Regions from separate parts of the Phreatobacter sp. GW821-FHT04C01 genome, predicted to be linked through region 1. Evidence: predicted binding sites of a transcription regulator. Region 1 holds the regulator's gene; each other region holds the start of a gene.
The links. Region 1 encodes PhoB, which activates phosphate uptake and scavenging genes when phosphate is short. Its sites were predicted from a motif close to TGTCATNNANCTGTCAT; they were not measured.
Positions count from the first base shown of each region.

Region 2: a site for PhoB is predicted at 2,117-2,133, ahead of AC07WJ_RS02730 (DUF2794 domain-containing protein). Genes of this name have one in related genera too.
Region 3: a site for PhoB is predicted at 2,629-2,645, ahead of olsB (l-ornithine N(alpha)-acyltransferase). Genes of this name have one in related genera too.

Region 1 covers NZ_JBWKTP010000002.1:326,645-331,372, forward strand. Annotated here, with positions in the region: gene AC07WJ_RS08465 (ATP-binding protein) at 1-396, shown strand, start outside; gene phoU (phosphate signaling complex protein PhoU) at 562-1,269, shown strand; gene phoB (phosphate regulon transcriptional regulator PhoB) at 1,287-1,988, shown strand; gene AC07WJ_RS08480 (flavin-containing monooxygenase) at 2,093-3,370, opposite strand; gene AC07WJ_RS08485 (SDR family oxidoreductase) at 3,367-4,308, opposite strand; gene AC07WJ_RS08490 (bile acid:sodium symporter family protein) at 4,305-4,728, opposite strand, start outside.
Region 2 covers NZ_JBWKTP010000001.1:587,924-592,651, reverse strand. Annotated here, with positions in the region: gene AC07WJ_RS02740 (LysR family transcriptional regulator) at 1-770, shown strand, start outside; gene AC07WJ_RS02735 (hypothetical protein) at 837-1,568, opposite strand; gene AC07WJ_RS02730 (DUF2794 domain-containing protein) at 1,731-2,090, opposite strand; gene AC07WJ_RS02725 (class I SAM-dependent methyltransferase) at 2,220-2,795, opposite strand; gene AC07WJ_RS02720 (ABC transporter ATP-binding protein/permease) at 2,836-4,644, opposite strand.
Region 3 covers NZ_JBWKTP010000001.1:942,403-947,130, reverse strand. Annotated here, with positions in the region: gene AC07WJ_RS04435 (MOSC domain-containing protein) at 1-315, shown strand, start outside; gene AC07WJ_RS04430 (BaiN/RdsA family NAD(P)/FAD-dependent oxidoreductase) at 373-1,551, shown strand; gene olsB (l-ornithine N(alpha)-acyltransferase) at 1,567-2,487, opposite strand; gene AC07WJ_RS04420 (hypothetical protein) at 2,678-2,938, opposite strand; gene AC07WJ_RS04415 (phosphomannomutase/phosphoglucomutase) at 3,042-4,541, opposite strand; gene AC07WJ_RS04410 (hypothetical protein) at 4,695-4,728, opposite strand, start outside.

The DNA.
Region 1 (4,728 bases):
TTCGAGAACCTAGTGCAGAATGCCATCAAATATGGCTCGGAAGGCAAGACCGTGGAGATCACGCTCCGGCGCGAGCCGCGCGGCAAGCGTCGCGACGAGGCGGTGGTCGCGGTCCGCGACCACGGCCCGGGCATTCCGCCGGAACATCTGCCGCGCCTGACCGAACGCTTCTACCGCGTCGACGTGGCGTCAAGCCGCGAAAAGGGCGGTACCGGCCTCGGCCTGGCGCTGGTCAAGCATATCGTCAAGCGCCACCGCGGCCGCCTGGCGATCGAAAGCGAGGGGCGGGACGGGGCGACCTTCACGGTCCGGCTGGAAACCGCGGCGGCGGCCGAGCAGGCCGAGGCGCCGGCCGCCGGGGCACCGGCACGCAGCGGGTCGCCTGCGGCAGAATAGCCGAGTCGGCCGGCAAATGCTTGTCGGCGGTCCTGTCGCATCTCATCTAAGCAATTGAAGCCTTGCGTGATTCACCGTCATTGATGTGTCACGTCGCAAGCATAGAACCGTCGTCATATCAGGGTAGGGAAAAGCCCCCTTTTCCCTGCCCACCAGGAGACCCGCATGACCGAGCACATCGTCAGCGCATTCGAGAACGAGCTGAAAGGGTTGGCGCAACGCGTCGCCGAAATGGGCGGGCTGACCGAAAAGCAGATCGTCGGCGCCATCGACGCACTGATCCGCGGCGATGTCGCGCTGGCCTCGACGGTGCGCGCCGCGGACCCGACCATCGATGCGATGCAGCGCGAGATCGAGGAGGTCGGCATCCTGGTCATCGCCCGGCGCCAGCCGATGGCGATCGACCTGCGCGAGATCGTCGGCGCCTTGCGCATCGCGGCCGACCTGGAGCGGATCGCCGATCTCGCCAAGAACATCGCCAAGCGGGTCATCGCCATCAACGGCTCGATGCCGCTGCCCAAGGTGACCGGCGGCTTCGATGCTATGGCGCGCCTGGCGCTCGAGCGCATCAAGGAGGTGCTCGACGCCTTCGCGCAGCGCGACGTGGCTGCCGCCCTCGACGTCTGGAAGTCGGATGGCGACATCGACGCCCTCTACAATTCGCTGTTCCGCGAGCTCCTGACCTACATGCTCGAGGATCCGCGCAATATCGGCGCCTGCACGCATCTGCTGTTCTGCGCCAAGAACCTGGAGCGCATCGGCGATCACGCCACCAATATCGCCGAGACGATCTACTACGTGGTCAATGGCACGACGCTCGCCGAAGAGCGGCCGAAGCTCGACACCACATCGATCGTGACGACGGCCAGTTAATCGCGAAGGATAATCTCATGACCGCACGCATCATGGTGGTCGAGGACGAGGAACCGATCACCGTTCTCCTCCGCTACAATCTCGAAGCCGAAGGCTACCGCGTCGAAACGGTGATGCGCGGCGACGAGGCCGAGGTGCGGCTGCGTGAGGCGGTCCCCGATCTGATGCTGCTCGACTGGATGCTGCCGGGGCTGTCGGGCATCGAGCTTTGCCGGCGCATCCGGCTGCGCGCCGAAACCGAGCGGCTGCCGGTGATCATGCTCACCGCCCGCGGCGAGGAAGGCGAGCGGGTGCGTGGGCTCGCCACCGGCGCCGACGACTATGTGGTGAAGCCGTTCTCCGTCCCCGAGCTGCTGGCGCGAATCCGGGCGCTGCTGCGCCGGGCGAAGCCCGAGCACCTGTCGAGCCTCTTGAAGTCGGGCGATATCGAGCTCGATCGCGAGACGCGCCGGGTCCATCGCTCCGGCCGCGAGATCACGCTCGGGCCGACCGAGTTCCGGCTGCTCGAATTCCTGATGCAGTCGCCGGGCCGTGTCTATACCCGCGAGCAATTGCTCGACGGCGTCTGGGGCCGTGACGTCTATATCGACGAGCGCACGGTCGACGTTCATATCGGCCGCCTGCGCAAGGCGGTGAAGCGTGGGCGCGAGGCCGACCCGATCCGCACCGTGCGCGGTTCCGGTTATGCCTTCAACGAGCGTTTCGCCGGCGCGGCCTGAGGCTCTTGCCGGGCGGTCTTGGTCATCGCCCGGCCGCCCTTCCTTGCAGGATCATCCAAGCGCGTCGTTCAAACGATGCTGTGCTCGAACATCCTTGGCTCAAATCAGCTCAATTGTGCGATGAGCTTGCCGAGCACACGCTTGTAGTCGAGAAAATCGATGAAGATGCCGTGCGGCCCCGCATCCTTCGGTCGCGGCGCCGCGCAATGGCGGGCGATCTCCCGGCGGAAGGCGCTGGCCTTGTCGGGCGCGTCGCGACGGGCCGTCAGATAGGCCACAACCGCTCGCGCCTGCAGGTCGCGGCCGGGCCAGCCGATGCCGGCGCCTTCGATCATGCCGACGACGAACAGGTTGTTGTCGGCAGGCGGGAAAATGTTCAGATGCAGGTGCGGCGCCGGCGTCCGCCAGTTCAATTCAGCCGCGAGGGCCGCCTCGTCGAGAAACGGGAAGGTGATGCGGTAGCCGGTGGCCAGCAGTACGAGATCGACCTCGTCGGCCCGGCCATCTGTGAAGATGACGCGGTTGCCGTCGAGCTCCTCGATCGGCGGGCGGACCTGGATGTCGCCCTGGCCGAGATGCTGCAGCACCAGCGAATTGACCACCGGGGTGCGGTCATAGAGCCGGTGCATCGGGCGCGGCAGTCCGAAGTTTTCGGGCGCGCCGACGACGAAGCGCAGCACCGCCTCGTGCAGGATCGAGCGCAGCCGGCGCGGCAGCGCGAATTTCGCCTTGTGACTGGCTTCGTCGGCAGGCCTGCCGCGCAGGAATTTCGGGGTGAAGTGATTGCCCGAGCGGACCGACCACAACACTTTGGTGGCCCGGTGCACCGCGTCGACCGCGATATCGCAGCCGGTATTGCCCATGCCGACGATCAGCACCCGCTTGCCGTCGAAAATGGCGGCGTTCTTGTAGGTTTTCGAATGCATCAACTCGCCGGAAAAGCTGCCGGGGATCTGCGGCAGTTCCGGATCGGTCAGATGGCCGTTGGCGATCACCACGCCCTCGTAATCGCGGCTGCTCGCATCGTCGAAGGTCGCCTGCCAGCCATCCGCCCGGCGCGCCAGCCGGGTCACCGCCCGGTTGAAGCGGATCGACGGGTAGAGGCCGAAATGGCGGGCATAGCTCCTGAGATAGCCGAGCACCTGGGCGTGGTGGGGATAGGCCGGCCAGTCCTCGGGCATGGGATAATCGGCGAAGGCCGTGGTGGTCTTGGACGAGATCAGATGGGTCGAGGCATAGACGCCGCTCGACGGCGCGTCGTAGAGCCACTGGCCACCGATATCGGCATGGCGTTCGACCACCTCGAAAGGCAGGCCCGCCTCCTTGAACACCCGGACGGTGGCGAGCCCGGCCGGTCCGGCGCCAATGACGAGGAAGGTCATGACCGGGCCCTCGCCTGCCAGTAGCGGTCGAAGACCTCCGCCGCCGCCAAGGCCGGCACATAACCAAAGACGGTCTTCAGGCGGTCATTGGACAGAACCGGCCGGTATTGCAGGAAATTGACCTGGGCCGGGCCGAGCCGGGTCAGCGTCAGCTGGTTGGCCAGCCGCAGCGCGCCGCGCAGCAGGGCGGGCGGCAGCGGCCAATAGGGCTTGCCGATGCGCGCGGCGATCTCGGCGAGCGACAGGGTGCCGTCACCGGCGAGATTATAGATACCCGATGGGCTTGCCGGATCGGTCGCGCGGACCAGGGCAGCAATGACATCGGTCTCGCTGATCAGGCTGAAGGGCGTGGCGCTGCCGGCGAGGCCGATGACCACCGGGCGTTCGAAAATGGCGGTGATCTGGTTGCGGACACCGGGCCCCAGCACGGTGCAGGGGCGGAACACCACCTGTTCGAGCTCGGCATGGGTCGCGCGCGCTTCGGCGAGCAGTTCCTCGACCAGCCGCTTGTGGCGCGAATAGGGGAAGTCGTCATTGCCGCGCAACGGATCTGCCTCGCTGAGCGGCTGGGGATTGTCGCCATGATAGCCATAGGCCGCGCCGCTGGAGGTCACCACCAGGCGGGTGACGCCGGCGGCGAGGCAGGCCCTGACGACATTGCCGGTACCGACCACGTCGATGGCATAGTCGCGCTCGGGATCGCCGCCGGCAGCGACCACGGATGCCAGATGCACCACGACCCGCGGCTTGTGGCGTTTCATGAGCGCGACGAGCGAGCCGTCGCAGATGTCGCCGCGCTCATTGACGACACCAGGCACCGGTTGCGCCGGCGCGCGGATGTCGAGCCCGATGAGCGCTTCGCCACGCGAGGCCAGTTGCCTGACCAGGCCCTGGCCGATGAAACCGGCGGCGCCGGTCACCAGGATGCCCCGGTTCATTCCGCGGCCGCCTTGCTGTCGCGCCGGGTCCAGAAAGCCGCCAGCGCCCAGCCCGACACGATATGCCAGATGCCCCAGCCGGCCGCGATCAGGGCGGCGCCGCCCAGCGCGTCGAACTGGTTGAGAATGAGGGCCAGCCCCAGACCCGAATTGTGCATGCTCACCTCGATCGCCATCGCGCGGGTGTCGTAATCGCTGAGCCGCCAGAACCGCGCCGCCAGCCAGCCGATCGCGACCGCGATGGTGTTGTGCAGAATCACCAGGGGAATGATGTCGCTGACGAAGGTGAGGAAATAACGGCCATTGGCGGCGGTCGCCGCGACGATGAAGCCGATGAGGAAGACGAAGGAGGCGATCTGGAACGGCCGTTGGAGCCGCTCCGCCAGGCGCGGCCGGAAATGCACGGTCAGCATGCCGGCC
Region 2 (4,728 bases), on a different contig from region 1:
TGGAAGATTTCGACGCGGCTCTTGCCAATGTCGCCGAACTGGGGGCGAAGCAGCGCGGCAAGATCACCATCGCGGCACCCTATATTCTCGCCACGACGTTCCTCGCCGGCGTCATGGCCGAGTTCAAGCAACGATATCCGAGCGTCTCGGTCCAGTTGAAAGATTCCCTGCCCGAGGAAGTTCTGACCCAGGTCCGTAGCGGTGGAGCCGATCTCGCTGTCGGCAGTTTCCGCGAATCGGAGCCGGGGTTGCAATGGACGCCACTGTTTCAGGAGCCGCTGGTCGCCGTTTATCCGTCCGGACATCCGATCGCCGATCTCTCGGAGATTTGCTGGAGCGATCTCGCCGGCTTGCCGATGATCCTGCTCGATCGCCAGAGCATCTTCCGCCATCTGGCCGATGAGGGCTTTTCAAGAGCCGGTTTTTCCCTGCAGCCGGCCTACGAAGTGGCTTATGCCGGAACCGCGCTGGCCCTGGTTCGGGTTGGCCTGGGCGTCGCGGTTCTCCCCCAATGCGTCGAGGTCCTGACCGAGCCCGCCATCGGCTTCAGACGGATCGGCAATCCGGAAATCCTGCGCTCGGTGTCGGTCATCACCAGAGCCGGCCGATCACTTTCCCCGGCCGCCAGCGCCTTTGTCGACATATTGCGGCAGTCCGCGAACGACGTGATCGGCCCCGACAGAGCAAGCCCGCACCGTCGCGGCAGGTCGGGTCTCGCCGGTGAAGGCCAGCCCCTTGCCGCCGGCCGGACGTCCGGAGAAGTCCGGTGAATTCGGATCCGTGACGTCGTCAGGCGCGCCGAAGTGGCGCTCCGCCCCCGCCCCGTTTCGCGCCCGTCAGACCGCCGGCTCGAAGGCCAGGCCGTCGCCAATGTTCTCGATGGTCAGCAGGGTGCGGTTGCGCAATGCGCTCCAGCGCGTGACGACCTCGTCGTTTTCGATCCGGCCGGTCGTGCGCTGCACCCGTCCGGTCAGGTAGTTGATGCTCAGGCCCCTGGTCTCGCCGGTATTGCGCAGGGTCGTGCTGCGGTCGAAGCCGACCATCCGGAGCGCGCCGTCGCGATGGCGGAACGTATAGGTCGTCGACGCCGTCTCCCAGGAGCCGGCGCTCGAGAACAGCCGCAGCCGCACCCTCAGCGCGCCACGCGCGATGGCGATCGCATCGCCCGCCAGCGGGTCTTCCCGGGTCGGATCTTCGCGCCGCGGGATCAGGGTGGTGTTCTGCAGGGCCAGATCGAAACCGCTGTGGTCGGCCCGGCCGAAGGCCACCACCAGGATGCGCGGATTGGTATCGAAGCGGCGTTCGCCCAAGCCCGTATTGGCGAGGATATTGGCCGGCTCGGCCTGGCGCAGCACGAAAGCGACATCCTCGACGCCATCGCCGGTGAAATCGCCGCGCCGGCTCTGCTCCAGGCGCCAGCCCGGCGGCACGAAACCTTCGGGCGCAGTTGCCTGGCTCGCGAGCGCCGGATAGTTCGCCGGCGGGATCACCAGGGCATCGCCGCGCGCTGCGCCGGCGGCCGAGACAGCGAGCACGACCAGGAACGAGAAGGCTGTGAGGCGGGGCATGGGGTCACTCTGTCGATTCGGTCCGCACCCATGATCGATGCGGCCGGTAAAGGAAACGCGACGGCACACGCCGCCGCGGGTCTTGGCGCAAAGCTATCGCTTCGGGCGGGCCACGGCGCAACATGGCCGTCGGCGCGACGGCCCCGAGGCCGCGTGCGGGACCTACTGCACGGCCCTGAGCGGCTTCTCCAGCACCGCCAGCACACGTCGCAGCTCATGCCCGCGCTTCAAGATCAGCCCGGTCGCCGCCACCACCGAATAGGCACCCTGGCGCGTCGCCAGCTTCGGATCCTTGACGATCCGGTAGAGCGGCACTTCGGAGCTCCGGCGGAAGATCGAGAACACCGCCTTGTCGCGGAGAAAATCGATGGCGTAGTCGCGCCATTCGCCCGCGGCGACCATCCGGCCATAGAGGTTCAGGATGTCGTCCAGTTCGCGCCGGTCGAAGGCTATGCGCGAGGTGGAGGCACCGGCGTTCAGAACAACGACAGCGCCCTGCGAACTCGTCTCGGCATCGGACATGAGGCTCCTTCCAGCGCTCCATCTCGCGTCACGAAGCAGTCATGATCTGCCTCGCCCCCCGGCTTGGCAAGCCGGGGCGGACCCGAAAAGCGTGGGGCGAGCCGGACCAGGGCGGCCGGGGGGTGGTCGTCAAAGGGCCTTGGCGGTGCGCTCGAACAGCGGCAGCGTCTTGAATTGCCCCTTGGGCGCCAGAATGCCCTCGCTCACCAATTGGTCGTGCACGGCCCTGGCCTTGTCATAGGCATAGGAGCCTTCATAAAACGCGATCGTGCCCCCCGGCCGGGTCTGGCCGGCCAGCAATTTGACCATCTGATAGTCGGTGAGGCCGCCATAGGCGTCGTTCTTCTCGGTGCGGAACTCGCCGACATGAAACAGCGTGACCACGTCGAACACCGGCAGCAGCCGCGCGTCGAGCTGGTAGATATCACCGAAATAGGCCTTGTAGCCCCAGCCGAGCTCGGGGTTCTCGGTGATCATGGTCTCATAGGTGCGGATCTCGCCCGGCGAGGCGGTGATGCCGAGAATGGCATTGTTCAGCCCCTTCTCGACATTGTGCAGGCCGAGCAGGTGATGGCCGCCCGTGCCGAAATGGAAGATCGCCTTGCCACGCGTCCCGGTCTCTTCCAGCCAGTCGCAGAAATGCGCGTCGCAGGGGCATTCCTTCACGCGAAGGTCCCAGAAGTGATCCCAGATATGCAGTGTCATCGATAGGCTCCGGTAGGCGCCGCGCCGGCGGCGCGAGATGTCAGGGGGTGGGTTCGGCTGCGGTGGCTTGCAGGGATTTCGGCTCCAGCGCCACCGAGGCGAGGCGCGCGCCGCGCTCGCCCCGGGTCAGCACCAGCTTGCGGTCGTGCAGCGCCTCCAGGCCCGGACGCAGGCCGACGCTGATCAGGGTCGAACCTTCCAAGGCTCCGGCCAGCACCGCCATCAGGCGCGCCTCGCCCGGTTCGTCCAGCGCGCTGGTCGCGCCGTCGAGAATGACCAGGTCCGGCTTCTGGACCAGGAGCCGCGCCACCGCGAGACGCTGGCGCTCGCCATTGGACAGGATCTGCTCCCAGCGCTCGGCCTCGCCGAGTCGCTGATCGAGATAACCGAGGCCGACCTGCACCAGCGCGTCGCTCAGCACGGCGTCGTCGACTTGCGCCGTCTGGGCCGGGTAGAGCAGCGCGGCGCGCAGCGTGCCCGCCGGCAGATAAGCCCGCTGCGGCACGAAGGCGACGGCCCCGCCCGCCGGCAACGCAATGACGCCCGAGCCCCAGGGCCAGAGCCCGGCGAGCGCCCGGACCAGGGTCGACTTGCCTGAGCCGCTCTCGCCCGAGATCATCACCTTCTCGCCCGGCTCGATGCGTACCGAGATCCGGTCGATCAGCACCTGGCCTGAACGGTCGGCAATGGTCAGCTCGTCGAGCCTGAGCGCGCCCGAAACCGAGGGCGCCAGCATCACGCCGCCGCTGTGTTTCTCGTCGAAGCCGCCATCGATGTCGTCGAAGGCATTGGTCAGGTCGGTGACCCGCTGCATCGAGGCATAGCACTGGGCGATGGCCCGGTAATTGTCGACCAGCCAGGCGATGGCCAGCTGCACCTGCAGGAAGGCGCCGGCGAGCTGGGTGACCTGGCCGAGCGTGAAGTCGCCGGACAGGTATTTCGGCGCGGCCAGCAGCAGCGGCAGCACCGGGATGAACACGCCGTTCGAATTGGTCAGCCAGGTGATCCGACCGTGGCGGCGCACCACGCCGAGCCAGCGGCCGACCAGATCGGCATAGGTGGCGCCGAGCGCCCGCCGCTCGTCGGCCTCGCCGCGGATCAGCGCGACGCTCTCGCTGTTCTCGCGCAACCGGGTCAATTCGAAGCGCAGCTTGGCCTCGCCTTCGTTGCGCCGTGCCACCGCGCCGGGCAGCGCCCGGCCGATCCACAACATCAGGCAGGACATCGTGACGCCGTAGGCCACCGCCGCCAGCACCAGGTAGCCTGGAATGACGAAGTGGCTGTCACCGACATGCACGGTGAGCGCGCCGCCGACCACCCACAGGACCCCGACGAAGGTCAGCGCCGAGACCAGCGAGGACAACAGCCCGATGGCGAAATCGACGATCGGCTCGGTCGCCATGCGGGTGTCGTCGGCAATCCGATATTCCGGGTTGGCCGGCTCGGTGCCGGCCAGGCCCATGCGATAGTAGCGCTGCCGGCCGATCCAGCGGTCGAGCAAGGTGCCGACCAGCCACTGGCGCCAGCGCACCTGCAGGGTTTCGCGTGTCAGCACGACGCCGACGCCGACGGCCGCGGCGGCAAAGACCAGGCCGAAAAACACCAGGACGGCCCAGGTCACCGTTGCGGTTTCGGAATTCTCCAGGGCATCGAAGAAGCGCCGGTTCCAGGCATTGACCAGGAAATTGATGCCGACATTGACCACCAGCAGGGCCGCCAGCGCGGCGCTCAGGAACCAGGCGCGGCGTGCTGTCGCACCACCCCACCAGCCGGCGGCCAGTACGAAGAAATCGCTGACCACCTTGCGGTCGAGGCCTTCATGAGTGGCGCCTGGCGCGGGAGAGGCCATGAACACGGGATCCGGGAGGCGGCCTCGACCAGCCGCAAGCCACACTGTTGCACACGAAGACGTGAACAACTCTCCCGGCCAGGC
Region 3 (4,728 bases), on a different contig from region 1:
AGGGCCCTGGAACAGGTCACCGGCATGGCGCTCGACCCGCTCCGCTTCCGGGCCAATATCTATATTGACGGATTGCCGGCCTTTGCCGAATTCGACTGGATCGACAAGGCGGTCGGCGTCGGCGGCAGCCTGCTGCGCGGCATCAAGCGCACCGAGCGCTGCGCCGCCACCACGGTCAATCCGAAGACCGCCATTCGCGACGTCATGATCCCGGCGGTGCTGATGCGCACCTATGGCCACGCCGATTGCGGCATCTATCTCGGCGTCACCGCCGGCGGCCGGATCGCGGTCGGCGATGCCGTGGCCCCGCAGTGACCGTGTCCTGCGGCGTCAATCGATAGGTCGCGTGGAACCGTGAGCCAGAAGCAAGCCGTGGAACAGTTCGACGTGGTGGTGATCGGTGCCGGCGCCGCCGGCATGATGTGCGCCATCGAGGCCGGCAAACGTGGCCGCTCGGTGCTGATCGTCGATCACGCGGCGGCACCCGGAGAGAAGATCCGCATCTCCGGCGGCGGCCGCTGCAATTTCACCAATATCCACGCCGGCCCACGCAACTTCATCTCGCAGAACCCACGCTTCTGCATTTCGGCGCTCAGTCGCTACAGCCAGCGCGATTTCATCGCCTGGATCGAGCGCAGCGGCATCGCCTATCACGAGAAGACGCTCGGCCAGCTGTTCTGCGACGGCTCGGCGCGCGAGATCATCGACCTCCTGACCGCTGAAATGGCCCGCCATCGCGTCGAGCTCCGGCTCGAGACCACGGTCACCGATGTCGCCAGGCGTGACGACGGCTTTCACCTGAAGCTCACCCGCGGCACGGTGCGCGCCAGCGCGATGGTGGTGGCGAGCGGCGGCAAATCGATCCCGAAAATGGGCGCCACCGGTTTCGGTTACGAATTGGCCGCCCATTTCGGCCTCCGCCTGGTCGAGACGCGCCCGGCGCTGGTGCCGCTGACCTTCCAGCCCGACATGCTGGAGCGCCTGAAGCCGCTGGCCGGTGTCGCCGTCGATGCCGTCGTCGGCCATGGCAAGACCCGTTTCGAGGAGGCCATGCTGTTCACCCATCGGGGGTTGAGCGGCCCGGCCATCCTGCAGATCTCGTCGTTCTGGCGCGAGGGCGACGAGATCACCGTCGCCATGCTGCCCGATGTCGACCTGCTCGCGACGCTGCGCGCCGCCCGCGCCAGCAACGGCCGGCAGGCATTGCAGACGGTGCTCTCGGGCTATTTGCCCAAGCGTCTTGCCCAAAGCGTGGTCGAGGACCAGGCGATCCAGGGCAATCTGGCCGACCTCTCTGACAAGGTGCTGGCCCGGGTCGATGCGGCGGTCAACGCCTGGCGTGTTCGCCCCAACGGGTCCGAGGGCTATCGCACCGCAGAAGTGACGCTCGGCGGCGTCGACACCCGCGATCTCGATTCGAGGACCATGGAGGCCAAGGCGGTTCCCGGCCTCTATTTCATCGGCGAGGTCGTCGATGTCACGGGCTGGCTCGGCGGCTACAATTTCCAGTGGGCCTGGTCGTCGGGCTGGAGCGCCGGCCAGGCGGTGTGACCGGCGCTTGCCGCATCAGGCCGCGTGGCGCTCGCCGGTCGGGCCGAAATGGCCAATATAGCGCGGACTGATCGCCGCCACCGGCAGCACGATCAGGACGTCGGTGGTGCCGAACTGGTGGTCGACCACCGCGCCGTCGCCGACATGGGCGCCGAGCCGGAGATAACCCTTGATCAGCGGCGGCAGGGCATGCAGCGCGCGTTTCACGTCAAGGGCATCCTTGGACAGCCGCCCCATGCCGACATAACGCGACGGCAGCGCCCGCGCGGCCCATTCTTCCGGCGCCGCGGCATGGTGGTGCAGGAACGACAGCTCGAGCGACAGAGCCTTGGGGTCGGTGCCCTCCAGGCTGGCGCAGCCGAACATCGCGTCGATGCGGTGGCGCAGCACATAGGTCCAGATGCCGTGCCAGAGCAGCTCGACCGTCCGCTTGTTGCGATAGGCCGGCTTCACGCAGGAGCGGCCGAGCTCGAGGAAACGCAAGCCCTTGTGGCGCGCGAGCAGGCCGGAAATGTCGAATTCGGAGGCGGTGTAGAAGCCGCCGTGACGATCGGCGACATCCTGGCGCAGCAGCCGGTAGGTGCCGACGATGGCCGGGCGCGGCGGGCCGAAGCGCGGCCGCTTGATCACGTCGTGGTCGATCACCACCAGGTGGTCGCAAATGGCGTCGAAAGCGTCGATGTCGCGGCGCGCCAGCTTGGAGGCGCCGTCGGCGATCGCCCGCATCTCCTCGTAGAACACCTTGAAGCGCAATTTCTGCGCCCGGCGCACTTCCGCGGCATTGGCCGCCAGCCGCACTTCCAGGGAGCCGATACGGCCGAGCGTCTCGGGCAGCGCCGCGCGGGCGTCGCGCAGGCGAATGCCGCCATAGGCGCGCACCATGGGAATGATCTTGCGGCCCTGGTCGGCCCAGGCGGCCGGATCCCAGGCCCGCATGGGCGATGCGCTGTGCTTGGCAACCGGCTCGGTCATGGCCGCTGTCTCCTACGGCATGACGACCGATTCAACCCGGTCGATTCGTCGCATGCGCGTATCGCACCTCGTCTCGCATCAAGCAGACAGGTGAATGACGGCGCGGCGACGGATCAATGACAGGTGGCAGGTGGGACGGGAAGACCCGAGCCGGTCAGTCCGCCGCCGACAGCGCCGAGCCGTGGCCGCGTGACGCGCCGAGCTCGGAAATATAGGCGCTGGTCGCGACCAGCATGTTGCCCGATGCCTCGGCGAGGCTCGCCAGGACGCGCGACTTTTGCGCATTCGACAGCGGGCTGCCGCGAACCGCCGCGCCGAACGAGGCGATGCCGCTGGTGATCGACCGCAACGTCTCGATCTCCGCCGTGCTGCTCGAACGCCTGATATCGTCTGTGGCGGATGTCGCCTCGGTCATCGCATGCCCCCCGGCTTGTTGTCCGCCGGAGCGTCCCACGCGATGGTTAACGTAGAGTAAATAACCGGCGGGAAATTCAGCTCCCGCCGGCTTTCGCGATCGCTCAGATGGTCTGGTTATATTCGCCGACTTCCGGGTTCTCGCGCACCACCGCGTCGACCGCCTTGAACATGTCGCGCATGCGCTTTTCCGATACCGGGCTTTCGACCACCACGACCAGCTCGGGCTTGTTCGACGACGCCCTGACCAGGCCCCAGGTGCCGTCCGAGGCAGTGACGCGCACGCCGTTGACCGTGACGATATCGACAATGGCATGGTCGGCGATGCGCTTGGCATGTTCGCGCATATCCTGGAACCGCTTGGCGATGCGCTCGACCACTTCGTATTTGATCTCGTCGGCGCATTTCGGCGCCATGGTCGGCGTGCCCCAGGTCTTCGGCACGTCGGCATAAAGCTCGGCCATGGACTTGGTCGGATTGCGGTCGAGCATGTCGATAATGGCGATCGCCGTGACCACGCCGTCGTCATAGCCGCGGCCGACCGGCGCGTTGAAGAAGAAGTGGCCGGACTTCTCGAAACCGGCCAGCGCGTTCAGGTCGCGCACCCGCCGCTTGATGTAGGAATGGCCGGTCTTCCAATAGTCGGTGGTGGCGCCGAGCCGCTTCAGCTCCGGATCGGTGGCGAACAGACCGGTCGATTTGACATCGACGACGAATTTCGACGGCCCGTGCACCTTGGCCAGGTCGCGCGCCAGCATGACGCCGATCTTGTCGGCGAAGATTTCCTCGCCGTGATTGTCGACCACGCCGCAGCGGTCGCCGTCGCCGTCGAAACCGAGGCCGACATCGGCGCCGTGCTCCTTCACCGCCACGGCCATGGCATGAAGCATCTTCATGTCTTCCGGATTGGGGTTGTAGCGCGGGAAGTTGTAGTCGAGCTCGGCATCGAGCGGGATCACCTCGCAGCCGAGCTTTTCCAGGATCTGCGGCGCGAAGGCGCCGGCCGTGCCGTTGCCGCAGGCCGCGACAACCTTCAGCTTGCGGCCGATCTTCGGGCGCTCGGTCAGGTCACGGATGTAGCGGCCGGCGAAATCCTCGATGAACAGGTAGGAGCCGCCGCCGACCAGGTCGAAATCGGCCTCCAGAACGATCTTCTTCAGGGCCGTCATCTCGTCCGGGCCGAAGGTCACCGGGCGCTGCGCGCCCATCTTCACCCCGGTCCAGCCATTGTCGTTATGGCTGGCGGTGACCATGGCGACGCAGGGCACATCGAGCTCGAACTGGGCGAAATAGGCCATGGGCGACATGGCCAGGCCAATGTCGCGCACCTTGCAGCCGGCCGCCATCAGGCCGGTCACCAGCGCCATCTTGATCGATTGGGAATAGCTGCGGAAATCGTGGCCGACGACGATCTCGCGCTTCACGCCCATGCGTCCGATCAGCGTGCCGAGGCCCATGCCGACGGCCTGCACGCCCATCAGGTTCAGCTCCTTGCCGAAGAACCAGCGTGCATCATATTCGCGAAACCCCGTGGGCTTCACCATCGGCAGGGATTCATAAGCGGCGGTATTGGGGGTCAGCGACGGCAGCGGCTTTGGAAACATGCGGAATGAACCTTCGCGCGACGAGAGGACAAGTGGGTGACGCGCCTGTGGCGCCGCCCATGCTCAATGGCCATCGCACGGCCAGGATGAACAGCAGGTGAGCGATCGTGCACCGCAACAATGTCGAAAACGGAAAGGTCCGGCAAGCGCCGGTCAGGCCGCGCGCTGCAGCGGCGGCGCGATGACG